Regions from separate parts of the Rhizobium sp. LEGMi-198b genome, predicted to be linked through region 2. Evidence: predicted binding sites of a transcription regulator. Region 2 holds the regulator's gene; each other region holds the start of a gene.
The links. The regulator PhoB, encoded in region 2, activates phosphate uptake and scavenging genes when phosphate is short. The targets are predictions, from matches to a motif close to TGTCATNNANCTGTCAT.
Positions count from the first base shown of each region.

Region 1: the regulator PhoB is predicted to act here: its motif matches at 2,658-2,674, upstream of pstS (phosphate ABC transporter substrate-binding protein PstS).
Region 3: the regulator PhoB is predicted to act here: its motif matches at 2,198-2,214, upstream of ACXHXG_RS28210 (esterase-like activity of phytase family protein).

Region 1 covers NZ_JBSYVH010000001.1:132,084-137,235, reverse strand. The annotation lists gene ACXHXG_RS00630 (hypothetical protein) at 1-158, opposite strand, end outside; gene ACXHXG_RS00625 (CoA-binding protein) at 270-698, shown strand; gene ACXHXG_RS00620 (O-acetylhomoserine aminocarboxypropyltransferase) at 874-2,157, shown strand; gene ACXHXG_RS00615 (cupin domain-containing protein) at 2,192-2,536, shown strand; gene pstS (phosphate ABC transporter substrate-binding protein PstS) at 2,863-3,834, shown strand; gene pstC (phosphate ABC transporter permease subunit PstC) at 3,909-4,880, shown strand; gene pstA (phosphate ABC transporter permease PstA) at 4,892-5,152, shown strand, end outside.
Region 2 covers NZ_JBSYVH010000001.1:949,976-955,127, forward strand. The annotation lists gene argF (ornithine carbamoyltransferase) at 1-910, opposite strand, end outside; gene ACXHXG_RS04620 (aspartate aminotransferase family protein) at 984-2,183, opposite strand; gene ACXHXG_RS04625 (GcrA family cell cycle regulator) at 2,609-3,133, shown strand; gene phoB (phosphate regulon transcriptional regulator PhoB) at 3,233-3,916, opposite strand; gene phoU (phosphate signaling complex protein PhoU) at 3,949-4,662, opposite strand; gene pstB (phosphate ABC transporter ATP-binding protein PstB) at 4,714-5,152, opposite strand, start outside.
Region 3 covers NZ_JBSYVH010000009.1:117,369-122,520, forward strand. The annotation lists gene glmS (glutamine--fructose-6-phosphate transaminase (isomerizing)) at 1-1,264, shown strand, start outside; gene ACXHXG_RS28205 (DUF502 domain-containing protein) at 1,441-2,145, shown strand; gene ACXHXG_RS28210 (esterase-like activity of phytase family protein) at 2,375-3,871, shown strand; gene recG (ATP-dependent DNA helicase RecG) at 3,914-5,152, opposite strand, start outside.

The DNA.
Region 1 (5,152 bases), 820 kb from region 2:
ACCCTGGTGGACGGATAGCGCATGATTACCGCCCGTTCGCGGTCTATGATCGCCTTAGCCTGGCCACAGGTGAAGGACATGGAGTTGTACCGTGAGATCGCCAAGGCCGGGCTGGCGGCGGAGGCAATCAGCAGGCTCAGCAGGATGATTTTTTTCATCGGAGCAATTCTCCCTGAAATTGTTATAATACCTATATATACGCGAAAGCCGCGGCCGTGGTTTCCGGATTTGTGGCAAAACGCAAGTGTGATCCAAAGGGAGGCTCCGTGATGAACCATGACCGCTACGAGGATTCTTATATCGCCGATATCCTTTTATCCGTACGGACCATTGCGCTTGTTGGCGCATCGCCCAATCCCGCGCGGCCTAGCAACGGCGTCATGGCCTACCTGATGGCGCGAGGCTATCGCGTCATTCCCGTCAATCCCGGGCAGGCCGGCAAGGAGATCCTCGGACAATGGGTCTTTGGTCATCTGGCCGATATTCCCGAGCCGGTCGACATGGTTGATGTCTTCCGTGCACCGGAATATCTGCGCTCGGTGGTCGAGGAGACGATCATGATCGAGCCGAGGCCGCCGGTCATTTGGGGCCAGCTCGGCGTCAGAGACGATGCCGCCGCTGCGAGAGCGGAAGCGGCCGGCGTCAAGGTCGTCATGGATCGCTGCCCGGCCATCGAATATCCGCGCCTGGTCGCCTGACCCCGACAGCCTGCGCCTGACTACTGCGAAAAGCTGACCATTTTGTCGCGCGATATCGCCGAAAGATGGCAGGTTTTTTCCGTGAGCGGAAAAGCTCGGCAAAGTTCGCGGTTAACTTTAAGGCCTGAGACGCTATGATCCTCCCGTTATAATAGTATGGGCGGAAGGAGAGGGCATGCCGACCAACAATCCAGGTTTCGACACGCTGGCGATTCATGCGGGCGCGCAGCCGGACCCGACGACGGGCGCCCGCGCGACACCGATCTATCAGACGACCTCCTTCGTCTTTCAGGATGCGGACCACGCCGCCGCACTCTTCGGGCTGCAGCAGTTCGGCAATATCTACACGCGTATCATGAACCCGACCCAGGCCGTACTCGAGGAACGGGTGGCAGCCCTCGAAGGCGGCACGGCCGGCCTCGCCGTCGCCTCTGGTCATGCTGCTCAGATGCTCGTCTTTCACACCATCATGCAGCCGGGCGACAATTTCGTCGCCGCCAGGCAGCTCTACGGTGGCTCGATCAATCAGTTCGGCCACTCCTTCCAGAATTTCGATTGGCATGTGCGCTGGGCCGACTCCGCCGATCCGGCCACGTTCGAGACACAGATCGACAGCCGCACCCGCGGCATCTTCATTGAAAGCCTCGCCAATCCCGGCGGTACCTTCGTCGACATCGAGGCGATCGCCGCCGTTGCCCGCCGGCACGGCCTGCCGCTGATCGTCGACAATACCATGGCCAGCCCCTATCTCATCCGGCCGTTGGAGCATGGCGCCGACATCGTCATCCATTCGCTGACCAAATTCATGGGCGGCCACGGCAATTCCATGGGTGGCATGATCATCGATGGCGGCACCTTCGACTGGTCCGCGTCAGGCAATTATCCGATGCTGTCGACGCCGAGGCTGGAATATAACGGCATCGTGCTGCACGCGACCTTCGGCAATTTCGCTTTCGCCATCGCCTGTCGCGTCCTCGGCCTGCGCGATCTCGGCCCTGCCATCTCCCCCTTCAATGCCTTCTTGATCCTTACGGGCATCGAGACGTTGCCGCTGCGCATGCAGCGCCATTCCGACAATGCGATCGCCGTCGCCCGCTGGCTGAAAGGGCAGGACAAGGTGGCCTGGGTGAACTATGCCGGCCTTGAGGACGACCCGAACCATCCGCTGCAACAGCGCTATTCGCCCAAGGGGGCGGGTTCCGTCTTCACTTTCGGGTTGAAGGGCGGGTATGAGGCGGGCAAGGGACTGGTGGAAGGCCTGGAGCTCTTTTCTCATCTCGCCAATATCGGCGACACGCGTTCGCTGGTCATCCACCCCGCCTCGACGACGCACAAGCAGCTCACCGACGAGCAGAAAATCGCAGCCGGCGCCGGTCCCGACGTGGTGCGCCTGTCGATCGGTATCGAGGACGTCAAGGACATCATCGCCGACCTTGAGCAGGCGCTGGCAAAGGTATGACACGGAAGCGTTTCCAGATCGGGACGGAAGAATTATGACAACGTATTTACGATTGGACCCCGACGGCATCGAGCCGGAAGTTGGCGCTCCCGCCGACGATCGCATCGTTTCCGGGGCACCAAAGTTCCGCACCTGGAATGTCGAGGAAGCTGATGGCGGCCTCTACGCGGGCATATGGGAGGCAACGCCCGGAAAATGGCGAATCGTCTATGACGAGTGGGAGTATTTCCATATCCTTTCCGGCTACTCGGTGGTAACTGCCGAAAATGGCGAGGCTTTTCACCTGCGTGCCGGCGATCGGATGATTCTGAGACCCGGCTTTAAGGGGACGTGGGAAGTCATTGAAACCACCCGAAAGGATTATGTGATCCGTCTCTGAAGGCGCCGCAAAGCCGGTCGAATCAAATCAGGACGGCCAGCGCCGCTCGGACGCGCGCAGGCATTTGTTAGCCGGCCAGCGCAAATAGCCGTTTTCATTGCCGCAAGTTGTGTCACTGGCCTTTCACCAAACTGTCATCAAACTGAAACACTGCGAGATTAGAGCCATCACTGTCGCCAGGAGATTGAGGTGGGGGTTACGAACCGATGGGGACGTTCCGTGCTCAGATCCTGCTCGCCATCCATTCATCACTTGAGGAAGTGAGTTCAATCATGTTGAATCAGAAATTTCGTTCGCTTTGCCTGACTGCAGGCTTCATCGCGGCTATGTCCGTGTCGGCCTCGGCTGCCGACATCACGGGCGCCGGCTCGAGCTTTATCGCGCCGGTTATGTCCAAGTGGGCTGAAGGCTATAAGGCTGCGACGAACAACGTCGTCAACTACCAGTCGGTCGGTTCGGGCGCCGGCATCAAGCAGCTCCTCGACAAGACGATCGTATTCGGCGCTTCGGACAAGCCGATGAGCGACGCTGACCTCGAGAAGAACGGCATTGCCCAGTTCCCGATGATCTCCGGCGGTATCGTCGTTTCCTATAACGTTGAAGGCGTAAAGCCGGGCGAACTCGTTCTCGACGGCAAGACGCTGGCCGACATCTTCCTCGGCAAGGTCGCCAAGTGGGACGATGCAGCCATCAAGGCCCTGAACCCCGACGTGAAGCTGCCTTCCACCGCGATCTCCGTCGTTTATCGCGCCGACAGCTCGGGCACGACCTTCAACTTCACCGATTTCCTGTCGAAGGTTTCGCCGGAGTGGAAAGAAAAGGTTGGTTCGAACACGGCAGTTGAATGGCCGGTCGGCTTTGGCGCCAAGGGTTCCGAAGGCGTTTCCACCACTGTCAACCAGACGGCTGGTTCGATCTCTTACGTTGAATATTCTTACGTCGTCGCCAACCATATCGGTTTCGCGAAGATGAAGAATGCTGCCGGCAAGGTTGTCGAGCCTAGCCTCGATACATTCAAGGCTGCTGCTTCCAACGCCGATTGGGCTCATGCCAGGAACTTCAACCTGATCATCACCAATCAGCCGGGCGAAAAGAGCTGGCCGATTGCCGCTTCGACCTGGGTTATGCTCTACAAGAAGCCGGCCGATGCCGCTAAGAACGAAGAGGCCCTGAAGTTCTTCAAGTGGTCCTATCAGAACGGTCAGAAGGACGCGACCGCCCTGTCTTATCTGGCAGTCCCGGACAATGTCGTCGAGATTGTCGAGAAGTCCTGGCAGAAGGATTTCGGCACGAAGTAATTTGTGCTGGGTGAGAAGCTGCGGCGGACAGGGTATAGCCCTGTCCGCCTTTCGTCACGGACAAGGGGAAATCGATGGCTGACGCGACTCAGACGGCTGCCTTCCAGGCTATAGATACCACCGCCAGCACCAGAAAATTCCGGACGCAGGATCGGATTTTCTATTTTATGACGCTTGGCTCGGCTACTCTCGTCGTGCTTCTGCTGCTGGCAATCCTGGTGGTTCTTGTCATCGATGCCTTGCCAACCTTCCAGACCTTCGGCTTGTCGTTCCTCTTTGGCACAAAGTGGAGCGCTCCCGTTGACATCTACGGTGCAGTGCCTGCCGTGGTCGGTACGCTGGTGAGTTCGTTCATCGCCATGCTGATTGCCGTTCCCCTCGGCATCGGCATTGCCATCTTCCTCACGGAACTTTGCCCCGGCAGCCTGCGACGTCCGATCAGCACGGCCATCGAGCTTTTGGCCGGTGTGCCCTCCATTATCTACGGTATCGTCGGTTTGTTCATTCTCGTGCCGCTGATGCAGAACTATATCCTGCCCTTCCTTATGATGACGATCGGCCAAGTGCCGTTGATCGGCCTGCTGTTCCAGCCGCCGGCCCCGGGCGTCGGCCTGTTGACGGCAAGCCTCGTGCTGGCTGTCATGATCCTGCCGTTCATCACCGCGATCGCCCGCGACGTGTTCAGCACCGTGCCGCCGATGTTGCGTGAATCCGCTTACGGCATGGGCATGACCACATGGGAGGTGGCCCGCCACATCCTGATCCCCTATACACGTCGCGGCCTCGTCGGCGGCATCATGCTCGGCCTCGGCCGCGCGCTTGGCGAAACCATGGCCGTCACCTTCGTTGTAGGCTCGGTTAGCCGTTTGCAATCGTCGATCATTTCGCCGTCCACCACCATTTCCGCCCAGATCGCGAACAACTTCGGCGATGCCGACGGTCTACAATTGTCGAGCCTGATCGCGCTCGGCCTGCTCCTGTTCGTCCTTTCCTTCTGCGTGCTAGCAGCGGCGAGATGGATGATCGGCCGCGGCGACGCGCATTGAGGAAAACACCCATGGAAAATGCAATTCGTCAGAATCTCGTGTCGAGGCGCTATGGGAAGAACCGCGTGATGATGGCCTTGTGCTTCCTCGCGGCCATCCTCGGCATATTCTTTCTCAGCGTGATCCTTGTGACCCTGCTTTATCGCGGCGTATCGGCACTCAGCCTCGACGTCTTCACGATGTCGATCCCGGCGCAGGGCTCGCGCGGTGGTCTGATCAACGCGATCTATGGCACCGTGCTGGTCACGGGCTGCGCCATCCTGATCGCCGCG
Region 2 (5,152 bases):
CGCCCAGGCACCAAGCAAGAATCGACTTTTGCGCATGAAGGCGGTTTTCCGCCTCATCGAAAACAACGGATTGCGGACCGTCGATCACCTCGTCCGTCACTTCCTCCCCGCGATGGGCGGGCAGGCAATGCATGAACAACGCGTCCTTGCCGGCCTGTGCCATCAAAGCCGCGTTGACCTGATAGGGCTGGAAGACATTGTGACCGCGGGCCCGGTGCTCCTGATTCATGGAAACCCAGGTATCGGTTACCACACAATCGGCGCCGGCGACCGCACGGTCGGCATCATGCGAGAGCATGATTTCGGCGCCCTCGTTGCGGGCCCAGTTCAGATAGTGATCCTTCGGCTCGGAACCAAGGGGTACGGCCATGTTCATGCGATAGCCGAAACGGGCAGCCCCTTCGACCAGCGAATGCAGCACGTTGTTGCCGTCGCCGGTCCAGGCGATGGTCTTGCCCTTGATCGGACCGCGATGCTCCTCGAAGGTCATGATGTCGGCCATGATCTGGCAGGGATGCGTGTCGTCGGTGAGAGCGTTGATGACCGGCACGGTCGCGTGCTGGGCGAGTTCCAACAGGCGCGAATGTTCGGTCGTGCGGATCATGATGGCGTCGACATAGCGCGACAGCACCTTTGCCGTATCGCCGATCGTCTCGGCGCGGCCAAGCTGCATTTCCGTGCCGGACAGGAACAGCGTCTCGCCGCCGAGCTGGCGCATGCCGACATCGAAGGAGACGCGGGTGCGGGTGGATGGCTTCTCGAAGATCATCGCCAGCATCTTGCCGGCGAGCGGCTTGTCGGCCGCACCTGCCTTCAGCGCCTGCTTTCGCACGATGGCATCGTCGATGATGCTGCGCAGATCGGCAGCCGCGACGGCCGAGAGATCGAGAAAGTGTTTCGGTGAAGCCATGTCCCTACCTGTACTCCAAAAATGATAACGCCCGCCGTGGGGCAACAACGCCCCCGATCAGCGGGCGCTGAACTCAAGCCGACTTCTTGACGCGGGCGGCACGCAGGCTTTCGGCGGCACGTTCGATGCGGGCAATGCCTTCGCGCGCCTCCTCGGCCGTGACCACCAGCGGCGGCAGCAGACGGATGACGTTGTCGCCGGCCGGCACACCCAGCAGATGTTCGGCGCGGATCGCCTGCAGCAGGTCCGCCTGGGGAATGGCCGCCTTGATGCCGAGCAACAACCCTTCGCCGCGAACATCCTCGATAATATCCGGAAAACGATCCTTGAGCGAGGCCAAGCCCTGGCGGAACACCAACGCAACATCGCGCACATGCTGCAGGAAACCGTCTGATAGCACGACATCGAGCACGGCGTTGCCGACCGCCATGGCGAGCGGATTGCCGCCATAGGTCGAGCCATGCGTGCCCGCCTTCATGCCTGCGGCCGCTTCCGCGGTCGCAAGGCAGGCACCGAGCGGAAAGCCACCGCCGATGCCCTTGGCGACGGCCATGATGTCAGGCGTGATGCCGGCCCATTCATGGGCAAAGAGCTTGCCGGTGCGTCCGACGCCGGTCTGAACCTCGTCGAGGACCAGAAGCAGGCCATTCTCATCGCAAATCTGACGCAGGCCGCGCAGGAACTCGTTGGTCGCCGGGCGGATACCGCCCTCGCCCTGCACGGGCTCGATCAGGATCGCGGCTGTCGCATCGGTGATGGCGGCACGCACCGCGTCGAGATCGCCGAAAGGCACCTGGTCGAAGCCGGGCGCCTTCGGGCCGAAACCTTCGAGGTACTTTTCCTGGCCTCCGGCGGCGATCGTCGCGATCGTGCGGCCATGGAAGGCGCCTTCGAAGGTGATGATATGGAATTTCTCGGGATGACCCTTGTAGAACTGGTAGCGACGCGCCGTCTTGATGGCGCATTCCAGCGCCTCCGCACCGGAATTGGTGAAGAATACCTTATCGGCGAAGGTCGCCTCCGTCAGGCGCTTCGACAATTTCTCCTGACCCGGCACCTCATAGAGGTTGGACAGGTGCCAGACCTTATCGGCCTGCGACTTCAGCTCTGCAACCAGATGTGGATGGGCGTGGCCAAGCGAATTCACCGCGACGCCCGCGGCGAAATCGAGATAACGCTCGCCGGTCTCCGTGATCAGCCACACGCCCTCGCCTCGCTCGAACCGCAGCGGAGCACGCATATAGGTGTCATAAAGCGGCGCGGTTTCAGCCATGGCGCATTCTCCTCGATCACAACCTTTAGGGCCAATCGTTTCCTTCGAATGAAACGGGCCCGGAAAAATCAAAAATGCCGCCTTGCGGCGGCATGGGCACTATTGATGTTTTGCACTGCGATGTCAACAAAACTGGCGATTTAGCAGGTGCGGCAGAGCGCCTCTCGATGGATGGCATGTCTTCGACAACTTATATTGCATAAATGCCACTCACGTATAGCAAGTTGGGGAAAACCTCGAAATCGATTCCTCAAGATTCCCGCGACTCTTGTCACGGAGTCAGCCTCACACTAGGTTAAAAACCAATTACTAGACTGCATGCGGCGGAACTAGTCACCACAATTTTAAAGCGTTTCACGCCTCGACCCAATTCGAGGCAATGGTGAGGGATTCTGCCATCAGAAACGCGATAGCGGAGACAGGGCATGAATTGGACAGACGAACGCGTCGAGAAGCTGAAAAAGCTGTGGTCCGAAGGTTTGAGCGCCAGCCAGATCGCGGCACAGCTCGGTGGTGTCAGCCGTAATGCCGTCATCGGCAAAGTGCATCGCTTGAGCCTGCCGGGCCGAGCGAAGGCCGGTGGTGCGGCAACCACAGCTCGAGCGCCGAAGCGCAATACCTCGGCCCCACGCGCGCCGAATTACGCCTCGCGCGTTGCAACCCGCACGGTTACCCGCCAGCAGGGTGCGACGATGCTCAAGGAAGAGGTCGAGATCGATACGGTCAGCGAAGTCGAATATCGTCCGGCCGCCAATGTGGTCGTTCCGATCTCGCGCCGCCTCGGCCTGACGGAGCTCACGGAGCGCACATGCAAGTGGCCGGTCGGCGACCCGCTGAAGGAAGATTTTCACTTCTGCGGCAATGATAGCCCGGACTCTTCGCCCTACTGCACCTACCATCAGCGGCTGGCCTATCAGCCGGTGCATGACCGGCGCCGGGCCGCGCACTGAACCACACCAGCCAAATGAAAAACGGGCCGAAAGGCCCGTTTTCTGTTTCCGCCGCTATGTTGGATGGCCAATCGGGTTGCCCCGATCAGGCCTCCCCCATCAGGCCTCCATGGAATAACCCGCGCCGCGAACGGTGCGGATGACGTCCTGCATGTTGGAGAAATTCAGCGCCTTGCGCAGGCGGCCGACATGCACGTCGACGGTGCGTTCGTCGACATAGATATCATGCCCCCACACGCCGTCGAGCAACTGAGACCGAGAGAAGACGCGGCCGGGGGACGACATCAGGAATTCCAGAAGGCGGAATTCCGTCGGCCCCAACCGCACTTCACGGCTCTTTCGGTGGACGCGATGGGTTTCGCGGTCCAGTTCGATATCGCCGCAGCGCAGTACCGTGGACAGGACCTCCGGGCGGGCTCGGCGCAACATCGCCTTGACGCGGGCCATCAGTTCCGGCGTCGAGAACGGCTTGACGACATAGTCGTCCGCGCCGGTGGAAAGGCCGCGCACGCGCTCGCTTTCCTCGCCGCGAGCGGTGAGCATGATGATCGGCAGGCGCTCCGTCTCCGGCCGCATGCGCAGCCGACGGCAGAGCTCGATGCCGGACACGCCGGGGAGCATCCAATCGAGGATCAGAAGATCGGGGATGCGCTCCTGGAGGCGCAGCTCAGCTTCGTCGCCTCTCAGGATAGTGTCGACCTCGAAGCCCTCGGCCTCGAGATTATAGCGCAGCAGAACGCTTAGCGCTTCCTCGTCTTCTACAACAGCAACTCTCGGAACCATGCGCCTCTGGTCTCCTTCTCTTGGTGTCTACTTTATTCCGTTACCGAACCGACGGTGTTGGCGGTATCGTCCTTCGGGCGCTCGCCTTCGGGCTGGGCACCGGTCGCCATGTAATAGATCGTCTCGGCGATGTTCGTGGCATGGTCGCCGATGCGCTCGATGTTCTTGGCGCAGAAAAGAAGATGCGTGCAGGTGGTGATGTTGCGCGGATCTTCCATCATGTAGGTCAGCATCTCGCGGAAGAGCGAGGTGTACATGGCGTCGATTTCCTCGTCGCGTTCGCGGATCGACACGGCCTTGTCAGGTAAACGGGTCGAGTAGACGTCGAGCACTTCCTTGAGCTGGACGAGCGCCAGTTCGGAGAGGTGTTCGATGCCGCGGGCGAGACGACGCGGAACGCCGGTGCCCTGCACGGCGATGACGCGCTTTGCGGTGTTCTTGCCGAGATCGCCGACGCGCTCCAGATCGGCGGCGATGCGGATGGAGCCCATGATTTCACGCAGGTCCGCAGCCATCGGCTGACGGCGGGCGATGGTGACGATCGCCTTGTCGCCGACTTCGCGCTCGGCGTGGTCGAGAATGACGTCATCGGAGATGACCTTCTGCGCAAGGCTGGCATCGCCGTTTACCAGGGCGCGGACGCTGTCGCTGACCATCTGCTCCGCCAGGCCGCCCATTTCGGAAATGCGGCGCGTCAGGAACTTCAGGTCTTCGTCGTAAGCGGAGAGAATGTGTGTTGAGACCATTTTTTTATCCTCTAGGTGAAAGATGTGAAAGGAACCGCGCGGGGAGCATCATCAGCCAAAACGGCCCATGATGTAATCCTGCGTGCGGTAATCATCGGGATTGGTGAACATCTTATCGGTATCGTTCTCCTCGACCAGATGGCCGAGATGAAACATTGCGGTACGTTGCGAAACGCGGGCTGCCTGCTGCATGGAATGCGTCACGATGACGATCGTGAAGTTTTCCCGCAGCTCATGAATGAGTTCCTCGACTTTGGCGGTGGCGATCGGATCGAGCGCGGAGCACGGCTCGTCCATGAGAATGACCTCGGGACTGACGGCGACGGCGCGGGCGATGCAGAGGCGTTGCTGCTGACCGCCTGAGAGGCTAGTGCCGGCATCATAGAGCCGGTCCTTCACCTCGCCCCACAGCCCGGCCTTCTGCAGACTGGTTTCGACGATATGGTCGAGATCGCTCTTGGACCGATGCAGCCCATGGATACGCGGACCA
Region 3 (5,152 bases), on a different contig from region 2:
CCTCGGTTCCGACGCGATTGCGCTTGCGCCTTTCACCAACGAGATCACCTATCTCGTTGACGGCGACTGCGCGATCATCACCCGCGATGGCGCCACGGTCGTCGATTTCAGCGGCCAGGAGGTCAGCCGCGTTCGGCAGATATCGCAGGCGACTGCCTATGTCGTTGACAAGGGCAATCATCGCCACTTCATGGAAAAGGAAATTTACGAGCAGCCGGAGGTGATCTCCCATGCGCTCAGCCAATATGTCGATTTCGCCAGTCATCGGGTGCGCCCGAATGCGTCGGCGATCGATTTCAGCGCCGTGTCCAGCTTGGCGATTTCAGCCTGCGGCACAGCGTATCTCGCCGGCCTGATCGGCAAATATTGGTTCGAGCGTTATGCCCGCCTGCCGGTCGAGATCGATGTGGCTTCCGAATTCCGCTATCGCGAAATGCCGCTATTGCCCTCGCAGGCTGCGCTGTTCATCTCGCAATCCGGCGAAACGGCGGATACGCTTGCATCGCTGCGCTACTGCAAGGATCATGGCCTGAAGATCGGTGCCGTGGTCAATGTGAAGGAATCGACCATCGCGCGCGAATCCGATGCGGTGTTCCCGATCATGGCCGGCCCCGAAATCGGGGTTGCCTCTACCAAGGCCTTCACCTGCCAGCTTGCCGTGCTCGCATCTTTGGCGATCGGTGCCGGCAAGGCGCGTGGTACGGTCAGCGCTGAGGACGAACAGGCGATGGTGGGTCATCTCGTTGAGATGCCGCGCATCATGGCCCGGGTGCTGAACATCATCCAGCCGCAGATGGAAAGCCTTGCCCGCGAGATCTCAAAGTTCAACGACGTGCTTTATCTCGGCCGCGGCACCAGCTTCCCGCTCGCCATGGAAGGCGCGCTGAAGCTCAAGGAAATCTCCTACATCCACGCCGAAGGCTATGCTGCCGGCGAGCTGAAGCACGGTCCGATCGCGTTGATCGACGAGAACATGCCTGTTATCGTCATTGCGCCCTATGACCGCTTCTTCGACAAGACCGTCTCCAACATGCAGGAGGTGGCGGCCCGCGGCGGCCGCATCATCTTCATCACCGACGAGGCAGGGGCTGCGGCTTCCACCTTGCCGACAATGGCGACGATCACCCTGCCGGTTGTCGATGAAATCATCGCACCGATCATCTTCTCGCTGCCGATCCAACTGCTCGCCTATCACACGGCAGTCTTTATGGGCACGGACGTCGATCAGCCGCGCAATCTCGCCAAGTCGGTGACGGTAGAATAGGCCGTATTCCCCGCTCTTTTCCTAAAATAACGTCGTCGTGAATGGGGCGCCGATTCCCATTGATGACATGACTGCCGGGTTGTGCGACGCGCCGATTTCTGGCACGTTTTACGGAGGAGATGGTGGGGGAATTTGCCGGTTAGCGGTGGCGACGGAACGGAGTTTTCGAACGGCGAATGACGGAAAAACCCATCAAAGTGTCTGTGGCAACGCGGATCAGAAATAATTTCCTGGCGGGCCTGATTATCTGCGCGCCGATCGCCATTACGCTCTGGCTCACTTGGTCTGTGGTCCACTGGGCCGATAGCTGGGTCAGGCCCTATATTCCGGCCCGCTATGATCCCGAAAGCTATCTGAACTTCGCGGTTCCTGGCACCGGCTTGGTGATCGCGATGATCTTCATCACGATCGTCGGTTTCCTCGCCAAAAACCTCATTGGCCAAAGCATCGTCCGTTTCGGCGAATCGATCGTTCATCGTGTGCCGCTGGTGCGAACCATCTATAAGAGCGTGAAGCAGATTTTCGAAACCGTGCTGAAAGAGCAGGGCACGTCTTTCAAGAAGGTTGGCCTAATCGAATATCCGAGCCCCGGCCTCTGGTCGATGGTGTTCATCTCGACCGATGCCAAGGGTGAAATCGCCTCCAAGTTTAACGCTATGGGGCATGACATGGTGGCCGTTTTCCTGCCGCCGACGCCGGTGCCGACAGCCGGTTTTCTGGTTTTCGTTCCGCGTGAAAAGATCACCATTCTCGACATGAGCCCGGAAGACGGCGCCAAACTGCTGATCTCCGGCGGATTGGTCTCACCGGAATATCGGGAAAAGCTGATCGGCAAGGAACTGCCTCCGCCGGCGCCTGTTCCCGCAAAGACTTTGTCTTAGAGCCAGCCATTTCCTGATCTCCCCCTCTATCGCCCACGCGTTTGGGGCGAGTTGTCATGTCCTTATCATGTTGCCGTCTTAGACCGTCTGCCGGAAAGGCAATCGGGCGCATCTCATTGTCGAATGTCTGGGCTCAGTGCCGGACGTATCGTTCGACGCGGCTTCAGGCCGGGTCTGGAGGTGAATGCCGTTCCAGCCAAAAGGGCTTTTTCATCAGGAGGATATTGCCGTGAAAAATGTGCATTCAATGACTTTGCCGCTGCTCTCCGTAGCGCTCGCCACTTTCGTTTTTGCTGCGCCGGCCGCAGCCCTCGCCGATAATTCCGTTACCGTCGGCAATGTCACGCTGGTCAACAAGGGCCGCGTCGCCGTCGGGCGCATCCCGGCCAATCAGCGCGACAAGTTCGGCGAGACCTTCGGCTCCGGTTCGGGCATGTCCATCGACACCAAGAGCTGGGTGCGCAATGCCGATGGTTCCTACAAGGGTTCGCTGTGGCTGCTGCCGGATCGTGGCTATAATGCTGTCGGCACTACCGACTTTCGTCCGCGCCTCAACACCGTCGAGATCCAGTTGACGCCGGTTGCTCCGGGCGCAACACCGCCGGCCGGCAAGGAACAGTCTGGCGTCGTCGCCAAGCTTGCCGACACCATACTGCTGACCGACAACAAGGGCGCCGATACGACCGGTCTCGACCCTGCTAACGGCACTCGCCATCCGGAAGGCAGCATGCCGCTGCTGCCTCAAGCGCCGAACGGCAAGATCTCGCTCGACAACGAGGCCATCGCCCGTCTGTCCGACGGCACGATGTTCATCAGCGATGAATATGGCCCCTATATCTACCGCTTCTCCGCTACGGGCCTAATGATGTCTGCCACCCAGCCGCCGGCTGCACTGCTGCCGATGCGCAATGGCGCGGTGAACTTCGCTTCCAACAATCCGGGTCCGGGCGAAACGGCTCCCGATCCGAAGGATCCGACGAGCGGCCGCCAGAACAACCAGGGCCTCGAGGGCATGTCGATGACCCCGGACGGTAAGTTCCTGATTGCCGTGCTGCAGTCGGCAACCCGCCAGGATGGCGGCGATTCCAGCTCGACCCGACAGAACACCCGCGCGCTGATCTACGATGCCGCTGATCTGGCGCATCTGAAGCTCGTGCATGAATATGTCGTGCCGCTGCCGGTCTTTAAGGACGACAAGGGCAAGACGCTCGTCGCTGCCCAGAGCGAAATCGTGGCCCTGTCGCCGACAAACTTCCTGATGCTCGCTCGCGATAGCGGCAATGGTTACGGTGTGAAGGGCGATAAGTCGCTTTACCGCAGCATCAACATCGTCGATGTCTCGGCGGCCACGGATATTGCCGGCAGCAAATTCGATGCCGACACGGCGCTCGCTCCCAAGGGCGTTCTCGATCCGTCGGTAAAGCCGGCTGCGGTCAGCCAGTTCATCGATATCAACGATAGCGCCGATCTGGCTCGTTTCGGTCTCCACAATGGCGCGCCGAACGATCGCAACAACCTCTCCGAAAAGTGGGAGGCCATGTCGCTCGTCAGCGTCCAGGATCCGAAGCTGCCGGATGACTATTTCCTGTTTGTCGCCAATGACAACGACTTCCTCACCCAGGACGGTTTCCAGGTTGGCGCGGCCTATAAGGGCGATGGCGGAGGCGATGTCGACACCATGTTCCAGGTGTTCCAGGTGACGATCCCCGGCCTGTCGGCCAAGTAACGGCCTGCGATTTGGATGGACGCGATTGCCGCGTCCATCCGTCTATCCCGCTCTAAGGAACCGGATCGCCTCGTCGCGGCGGAAAAGATAGAGCAGGGTGCGCACCGCCATGCCGCGCTCGCCCGTCAGCTCCGGATCGCGCTCAATGAGATAGGCGGCGTCCTTGCGAGCGATTTCCAAGAGATCGGCATGGGCTTCGAGGCTGGCGATGCGGAAGCCCGGCGTGCCCGACTGGCGCGTGCCAAGCAACTCACCCTCGCCACGCAGCTTCAGGTCTTCCTCGGCAATGCGGAAACCGTCCTCGGTGTCGCGCATGATCGAGAGCCGCGCATGGCCGGTTTCGCCGAGCGGGCCTTTATAGAGCAGGATGCAGGTAGACGCCTCGTCGCCACGCCCGACGCGCCCGCGCAACTGGTGCAACTGCGCCAGGCCGAAACGCTCGGCATGCTCGATCACCATGATGGTCGCATCCGGCACATCGACGCCGACTTCGACGACAGTCGTGGCGACCAGCAGGCGGATCTCGCCATTCTTGAAGGCCATCATCACTGCATCTTTTTCCGGTCCGCTCATCCGGCCGTGAATGAGCCCGATCCCGGGTCCGAGCGCCTTAGTCAAACTTGCATGCCGCTCCTCGACTGACATTAAATCGGATTCTTCGGTTTCCTCCACAAGTGGGCATATCCAATAGGCTTTTTTGCCTTCTGACAAAGCGCTCTTTAGCCGTGAAACGATATCGCCGGTTCGTTCCGTCGGAATGGTGATCGTCTGGATCGGCTTGCGTCCGGCGGGCTTCTCCGTGAGCTTGGAGACATCCATGTCGCCGAAGGCAGCGAGCACAAGCGTCCGCGGAATCGGCGTTGCCGTCATCACCAGCATATGCGGCGAGATGCCCTTGGCCGTAAGCCGTAAGCGCTGGTGTACGCCGAAGCGGTGCTGTTCGTCGACGACGGCCAGCATGAGATTGGCGTAGGTCACGCTGTCCTGAAACAGCGCATGCGTGCCGATAACGATCTGCGCTTCGCCGGAGGCGATACGTTCCAGGATGGCGTCGCGCTCGCGGCCCTTGGTGCGCCCGGTCAGCACTTCGACGGAGAGATTGGCACCGGCCGCGAATTTCGAGATCGTCGCATGATGTTGCCGCGCCAAAATTTCGGTCGGCGCCATCAACACGGCCTGGCCACCGCTTTCGATGACGGCGGCAATCGCCATCAGCGCCACCAGCGTCTTGCCCGCACCGACATCACCCTGCAGAAGCCGCAGCATGCGCTCCGTTCCGGC